Regions from separate parts of the Candidatus Thiodiazotropha sp. CDECU1 genome, predicted to be linked through region 1. Evidence: predicted binding sites of a transcription regulator. Region 1 holds the regulator's gene; the other holds the start of a gene.
What was found. The regulator sigma-54, encoded in region 1, starts transcription at its own class of promoters, with help from an activator protein. The targets are predictions, from matches to a motif close to TGGCANGNTNCNTGCTT.
Positions count from the first base shown of each region.

Region 2: R2K28_RS09390 (PEP-CTERM sorting domain-containing protein) is a predicted target of sigma-54. The motif match lies at 2,527-2,543, and genes of this name have one in related genera.

Region 1 covers NZ_OY734020.1:4,119,102-4,123,301, reverse strand. The annotation lists gene lptB (LPS export ABC transporter ATP-binding protein) at 1-657, shown strand, start outside; gene R2K28_RS18845 (RNA polymerase factor sigma-54) at 851-2,338, shown strand; gene hpf (ribosome hibernation-promoting factor, HPF/YfiA family) at 2,510-2,830, shown strand; gene ptsN (PTS IIA-like nitrogen regulatory protein PtsN) at 2,860-3,327, shown strand; gene hprK (HPr(Ser) kinase/phosphatase) at 3,327-4,200, shown strand, end outside.
Region 2 covers NZ_OY734020.1:2,071,885-2,076,084, reverse strand. The annotation lists gene R2K28_RS09400 (phosphate ABC transporter ATP-binding protein) at 84-863, shown strand; gene R2K28_RS09395 (class I SAM-dependent methyltransferase) at 871-1,704, opposite strand; gene R2K28_RS09390 (PEP-CTERM sorting domain-containing protein) at 1,936-2,457, opposite strand; gene R2K28_RS09385 (hypothetical protein) at 2,869-3,171, shown strand; gene R2K28_RS09380 (c-type cytochrome) at 3,180-3,572, shown strand; gene R2K28_RS09375 (transposase) at 3,844-4,200, shown strand, end outside.

The DNA of each region.
Region 1 (4,200 bases):
CTCAGCGTGAACAGTGGTGAGGTGGTTGGGTTGTTGGGGCCGAATGGCGCGGGAAAGACCACCAGTTTCTATATGATCGTTGGCCTGATCCAGGCGGATAGTGGGGAGATACTCCTGGATGGAGAGGTATTGACCGATCAGGTGATGCATAAACGGGCACGCAGCGGTATCGGCTATCTGGCTCAGGAGCCATCGGTTTTTCGCCGCCTGAGTGTGGAGCAGAATATTCTTGCGATCCTGGAGACCCAGGAGCAGCTGGATGCCGCCAGACGCCGTGAGCTGTGTGACGAGCTGTTACTGGAGTTAGGTATCGGGCACTTGAGGGAAAGCCTGGCAATGAGCCTCTCCGGGGGTGAGCGCAGGCGTCTGGAGATTGCCAGGGCCCTCTCCATTCGGCCGCGCTTTATATTATTGGATGAACCCTTTGCCGGTGTCGATCCCATTGCGGTCATCGATATCAAGAAGATCATTCAGCACCTGAAGGCCCTGCAAATAGGCGTCCTGATTACGGATCATAATGTCAGAGAGACCCTGGATATCTGTGATCGGGCCTATATCATCAACAGCGGTCGCGTGTTGGCTGAGGGCTCCACGGGAGAGATACTTCAGAACGAGGAGGTTCGAAGTGTCTATCTCGGTGAGGATTTTTCCATGTAGCAGACTGAGGGGGCTTGGTTATCCTGTTGATTTTAAATGAATTACAGGATTAATCCTTGAATGGTTCGGGCATTGGGCAAGGTAATGCAGTGGGATTCAGCCAAGAAATATATTTTTCCTCTGCGGCGTTTTTTAGCTAGAATGAAATTAAAGACATACAAATAACATACCAGGTCCAAAGATAACATCTGCGATGAAGCAGGCCCTACAGCTCCGGCTCGGTCAACATCTAACCATGACACCTCAATTGCAGCAGGCAATACGCCTGCTGCAACTCTCCGCGCTCGACCTGAGTCAGGAGGTTCAGGAGGTGATGGAGACCAACCCCATGCTCGAAGTGGAAGAGGAGTTTGGTCAACAGAACACCACCAAGGAGGGGGAGGCCGCTGACAGCGGGGTGTCGGAGCAATCTGCGGCGGTTGATGCGAACAGCAACGACATCAACAACGAACGTGAAATTAAGACTGATGCGCCCCAAGCGACGGAGGAACTGCCGGTCGATAGCGAATGGAGCGATGTCTACGACAGTTATCAGCCCACTTCAAGCGGTGGTGGCGAGACGAACGATCACGACTATTTGATGCACAATAGTAGTGCCACAACCCTGCATGACCATCTGGTATGGCAGATGAACCTGACGCCTTTCTCACCCCAGGATATCGCAATCGCCACAAACATCATCGACGGCATCAATGAGGATGGCTATTACACCGGTGATCCGGAGGAGGTGCTGGAGTCGCTCAACGATGAAGAGGCCACCATTGAGGATATCAATGCGGTGTTGCACCGGATCCAGGCGTTCGACCCGCCTGGCGTGGGGGCCCAGGGCCCTCAGGACTGTCTCCTCATCCAGTTGAATCAACTACCCGAATCGACCGCCTATCGGCAGTTGGCAATCAAGCTTTGCAGGGACTATTTCAATCTTTTGACCGCGCAGGATCAAAATCAGATCATACGCAGGATGAAGATCAATCAGGATGAGCTTGTGGCGGTGATGCAGCTGATTCGTACACTTAATCCCCACCCGGGTTCACTGATTGCCAGCAGCGAGCCGGATTATGTCATACCCGATGTGTTCGTGAGCAAGCAAAACGGTCGCTGGATAGTCGAGCTGAATGGCGAGGTGACGCCAAAATTGCGGGTGAACACAGGTTATGCCAATTTGATCAGGCGCGCGGATCAGAGCGAAGACAACACCTTTCTGAAGAACCATTTACAGGAAGCTCGTTGGTTCATTAAGAGTTTGATGAGTAGAAACGAGACTATTTTACGCGTAGCGAGTAAAATCGTAGAGTATCAAAGGGGGTTTTTCGAACATGGAGAAGAGGCGATGAAGCCTCTGGTTTTGAGGGATATCGCTGAGGCGTTGGAAATGCACGAATCGACCATATCCCGTGTGACAACCCAGAAATACATGCATACACCCAGGGGGACACTGGAGTTCAAGTATTTCTTTTCCAGCCATGTCAGCACCAGTGCGGGAGGTGAGTGCTCGTCTACAGCGATTCGCGCGCTGATAAAGAAAATGATAGCCGCTGAGATTCCCAACAAGCCTCTCAGTGACAACAAGATTGCCGCTCTTTTGTCTGATCAGGGTATCGAAGTCGCCCGTCGGACAGTGGCAAAGTACCGAGAGTCGATGGGTATTCCTCCATCGAACGAACGTAAGCGTCTGATATAGGAGTTATTTGAGCGACGAATCGCAGGTTGTTAACAGCGATCCCTTTGCGGATGCAGCCAGGCACGAGGCTTATGCGGATTGCTGCACAGCATATACTGAAAGTACGATTGGTCCTCAATTAGTGACATCAGGCAGGGTGATGGGTAACCTCATCTAAGATAGGAGAAAATTATGCAAATTAGCGTGACCGGTCATCATGTGGATGTAACCGATGCCTTGAAAAGCTATGTAGACAATAAGTTTGAACGTCTTGAGCGCCATTTTGATAATGTGATCAATGTCCACGTTATCTTGAGCGTGGAGAAAATGAGGCAGAAGGCAGAAGCTACAATGCAAGTGAACGGTGCGAGTGTTTATGCGGACTCTGTACAGGAAGATATGTATGCAGCCATCGATCTGCTCACGGATAGACTCGATAGGCAGGTGTTGAAACACAAGGAGAAAATGAAAAGTCATCGCGCCGGTAGCGGCGTTAAGTATGCGTCTGAGTAATACGGGCTGATTGAACTGGCGAGGTCTCCATGTTTCCAAACGGCTATCTTGTGGAAGAACGGATCGGTTGCAAAGTGGAGGCTGCCAGCAAGAAGCGCGTATTGGAACAGCTCGGTCAGCGCTTGGCCGAGGCTGTTCCCGATCTCAATCAAGATCTGGTATTTGATGCGCTCCTCGAGCGTGAAAGGCTGGGTAGCACCGGTCTGGGCAAGGGTATCGCCCTGCCCCACGCCCGCATGCCGCAAATCACTGGAGCGCTTGCAGCGTTTATCCAGCTCCCCGAGGGAATCGATTTCGACGCAATCGATAATCAGCCGGTTGATCTTGCCTTTGCAATGTTGGTTCCGGAGGAGGCAACCGACGAACATCTGCAGCTTTTGGCCAAGTTGGCGCAGATGTTCGATGATGAGGAGTTCTGCACTGCCCTGAGGCAGGCGGCAAGCGCACATGATCTTTATGAACTGATCCAGCAACGGGAAGCTATAATCTCTGCTTAATGAAGCCAATCTATACCATTCGGGATCTCTATGATGAGTTGGCCAGCGAACTTTCGCTGACCTGGAATGGTGAGGGGGGAGACGCGGAGATTGTGGTGGATATCGAGCTGCAGCATGGAAGGCAGCCCGCTGGCCCCCTCAACTTGATCAGGCCCAATCAGATCCAGGTCATCGGGCCACCGGAAAGGAAACATCTGCTGAGTGAGGAAAAGGATGCCTATCATGAATACCTACAGGTTCTATTCAAGGCCTCACCGGCCGCGCTTATATTTACCGATGGTTTAAAACCACTTCAAGAGTGTGAGGGACAGGCCATGGATAGGAATGTCGCACTTTTCTATACCCCGCAATCCGATAATCAGGTGATAAAACGCCTGGTGGAACGCTTCAGCCAGCCGGTGGGTGAAAAGCTGCTGGTACATGGGGTCTATATGGAGGTCCTGGGCAGGGGAGTGCTGTTCAGCGGTGATCCGGCGATCGGTAAAAGCGAACTCGCACTGGCGCTCATTTCCCGCGGACATTGTCTAATTGCGGATGACGCAACGGAGCTCTATAAATCAGCCAGTAAAACACTCATCGGTCGTTGTCCGAAGGTTTTACAGGATTTTCTGGAAGTGCGTGGACTGGGCATGATCAATATCCGCGCCATGTTCGGTAACAGCGCCATCAAACCCAATAAAGAGTTGCACTTGATCATTGATCTGCTGCATTTCGATGACAAGAAACTACATGATATGGATCGTCTCGAAGGCTGTCATTCAACAAGAACCTTGCTCGGGGTTGAAATCCCGATGACAAGCCTGCCGGTTGCCGCCGGTCGTAACCTGGCTATCCTGGTTGAAACCGCTGTGCGCCAGCATATGCTGATGCTCG
Region 2 (4,200 bases), 2.0 Mb from region 1:
AGAAAAGTACTCCTTGTTACAGAATTGAAAACTGCAAATACTGAGAAACTTCTGCCAGTTACAAACAAACACAAGCTAATACAATGAATGAACAAGCACCCGAGTTAGCCATCAAAACCAGCAAGCTCAACCTATGGTATGGGACCTTCCAGGCCCTCTTCGATGTCGATCTCAATATCCGCAACGGTATGATCACCTCGATGATTGGACCCTCCGGTTGTGGCAAGTCGACCTTCCTGCGCAGCGTCAACCGCATTAACGAACGACTCGGCTATGTGCGTATCGAAGGCAACATCGATGTCATGGACAAGAACATCTACGATCCGGACGTGGAACTCGTCCAGGTACGCAAACAGATCGGCATGGTATTCCAACGGCCGAACCCCTTACCTATGTCGATACGCGACAATATTCTGTTCGGTCACCGCATCCATGCCAAAAAAGCAGGATCATCGAACTCCGACGAGGATGAGATTGTCGAATCCGCACTGCAGCAGGTGCTGTTATGGGACAAGGTAAAAGACCGGCTCAACCAGAAGGGAACCGAACTCTCCCTGGAAGAGCAACAGAAGCTATGCATCGCGCGGCTTCTGCCGGTAAAGCCGAGTGTACTGTTAATGGATGAGCCCTGCTCCGCCCTCGACCCTAAAGGTACCGCCGCCGTCGAGGAACTTATCTGGGAACTGCGTGGCAAATACACCATCCTCATCGTCACCCACAACATGGCGCAGGCCAGGCGTGCCAGTGAAGAGTGTATCTTCATGTTGATGGGCAAGGTTGTGGAGCACCAGGCAACTGAAGACTTGTTTGTTACGCCGGATAAGAAAGAGACTGCGGATTATATTGAGGGGCGTTATGGGTGATGAATTTTCAGATTTTTTCAAAATTCAGACGATACACTGCATAACCATTCAGGTCTCTTGCAAATAGATTCAGCATCAACCAGCTGACAAATTTCGGTATTTTCACTTCATCCCAAAGGAGACCCAGCTCTCCTGCCCGTTTGAACATTGGAGTGCGTTCAATCTCTTTATAGTCATGCTCAAAGAAAATCTTCTCCGGCAAATCGGGTCTTTCCGTGAATCTACCACCGGATGCTACGAGTTTTGAATGAACACTCTGCGCAAACTTTGTAAAAAAACGCTTTGTCATCAAATCGCAATAGAGTACGTGCCTGGGAAACAATCCTTGGATGCTACAAATTGTTTTTCTGATCGCCTCCGGTTCCAGATACATGAATACGCCTTCAATAATAATAACTGTTAAATTCTCGCTACTTTCTTCTCTAAGCTTCTCAGACAAAGAATCATGGGTAAAGTCAATTGAAATCCGACTTAGTGGGTTAGAACACTCCTGCACTGGCAACCTTTCATTTTTGTAGTTGATTATCTGTGGTTCATCAATTTCTATCCATATGCCTCCCTTTGATCGATACGGTCGAGTATCGAATCCTGCACCAACAGTGATAATCGTCAGCTTATTATTTTCAGCTAATTCGGTAGCAAGATAATCATCAATAAGTCGGCACCTCACGATATTCGATATGTTAGGCATTTTCTCCGACTTGAACGGCTCGAATATCTGTTTGCCCCTCTCATCCATGAATCTTTCTGCATAGACATCCTTGCAGATTGAGCGATTTTTCCTGGCATCCTCCATCCGTATGCCACAGCAGTAGTAAGCAGTATTTGATATTGTGTTCACTCTGCCACTCCTTATCTGTTTGCCTTACGTTTGGATATACTCTCCGAACCAATGCCATTTATAATCCCTGCATATTCTCGGTTTATATATCCTATCGATGGTTATAGATCTATAGTGCAATTTATAAAAGCATAGTAAACGGAAATAAACTGGTGAAATAAACTGTTAAATGGGATTTATAGATTGGTAAAAAAAAAGAGGGGCGTGAGCCCCCCTCAGTGCATGGAGGTGCTAAATTGTTGATCGACGAATACGAGCAACGCCTATACCGACTATACCTGCTCCCAGAAGAAGTAGTGTAGAGGGTTCAGGTACATTCGAATTTGTATTTGTACCTGTATATGTCTGGATGGCAAAGACCGCTTCCGCACGACTCATGTCAAGCTGGCGCTCACCACTATCTATATCCAGGGTAATGCTGTGATCATCAAACGAAAAGTCTGTCAATCCAGACACAAAGGTGTTTGAAGTCATTGTCACGCCTGTGATGACATCATTAAAATCACTAAATATGTAATCACCAAATCCACTCCAGGAAATCAGGTTCGTGACAGAGACGGTTAAAAGGTTCTCGTCAAAATCGAAATCCATATAACCACCATGTGCCTCAAACTCAATTCCCGCACCAATTATGGCAGTACCCGGTGTCAGTGTGTTTCCTGACCCATTGATCGTATCGCCTATCATTATTGCTTGTGCGGTGAATGGGAGCCCAAGCAAACCCGTAAGAACTGTTTTGAGTATCCGTTTCATATCAATATCTCCTTTCTCCTTTGATTATTTCTTACACTTAACATCCATTTCTCCGATGAATAGGAAATAGAGCACTATTCATGCCGCACAATAAAATCAGCGAGTTATAAAATACCCGAAAATATTCGTGTAAATTAATCCGACGATATTGAAGATTGAGTTTTTGGAGAGAACAAAGGACACAAGCCTGCTTGTTGAATATTTACTTCAAACTTGCCAAAAAACATGCTGAAGGGTGATCTGCCCCAATCCTTTTATGCGTATCGAAACCCGATGCATGAGACAGTGGAAGAGTTGTGATTCTCGGCAGATTAATAACCCCAGACTAAACCTAGTTGAAAGCCATGCTTGCTGCTCCATATACTTCTATTTACCCGACGATTAAGTATGTCGTGTTAATCGGAGATTAGCGTGAAGATAATCATTACCCTCGCACTCTTAGTATCAGTCGGTTCCTGGGCCTTTCTCGGATTGACCTTTGCCAACCTGTTGTCGGGTTATTTCGAAGAGCGCACATGTTTGACAGACTGCGTAAAGACTTACTATTTCGCGGCAGGCGCTTTGGGATTGCTCGGCGCAGTGCTCGCTGCCTATGCATGGATACGTTCAGGATTCAGCGGCTGGCATTTTCTCTCTTTGGTGGTAACAGCACTCCCCTTTAGCATTGTTACAGGCATCTTCACCATTGGCACACTGGGAACCATGTCCCACTAAGCGTAGCCATGTCACGAATCTTACCCATTGCAATTTGTCTCTATCTGCTTGGCGGGTGCAGTGAGCAGGCGCCTCAAGAGGAATCTGTTGTGGATATGCCACGTTTCGCGGAAGAGCACCTGGCAAAGGGACGCGGCATCTGGATGGGGACCTGTCGCAACTGCCACCTGATGGGCGTCTCGGGTGCACCTGCGGTGACAGATGCAACTGCATGGGCACCACGAATCGAAAAAGGCGCCCCCAGCCTCTACCAAAGTGCCCTGAACGGCATCAAGGGAAGCGACGACAAGTTTCGCATGCCGCCCCGGGGTGGGAACAACCGGCTCAAGGATGAACAGATCAGACAGGCGGTAGACTACATGATTGCATCAGTTGGGGTTCTGACAGAGAACAGCAAATAAGATTCTTGGCACTACCTTTCAATCTGGCGACCTCATGAATGGATGTCTGCAATACTTGGCAAGACTCGTAAAACCAGGACACCATTGACACGCCAGATCCATCTAAAAATTGTACTCGATTCCATATTAAATCACACCATGATCGACCAGAAGAATTATCAACAAAAACATCACTACTATAGTATATTAAGACAGTCACCATTTGAAAAGAGCATTCAGGTGCATTAAAGTCAGGCGGCACAAGGAATGTAACCATGCCACGGAGCCGGCCATGACGATATCGCGCAAGCAACAGATCTGTCTTGAAGAAACCCCCTATTACCATTGTGTATCGCGCTGTGTGCGCCGCGCCTTCCTGTGCGGAGAGGATGAATTAACCGGTCGTAGCTACGAACACCGTAGAGACTGGATAGTGGAAAAGCTCAAGCAGCTGGATGGGGTATTCTCAATCTCGATCTGCGCTTATGCCGTGATGCACAATCACACCCATACGGTGCTGAAGATCGACCGGGAAGCTGCTTTAAACTGGCATGATGAAGAAGTAATAGCCCGATGGACCAAGCTCTACAAACCAAGCCCTATCGTAAGCCGCTATCTGAGTGGCATAAAGCTAACAAAGGCCGAACTG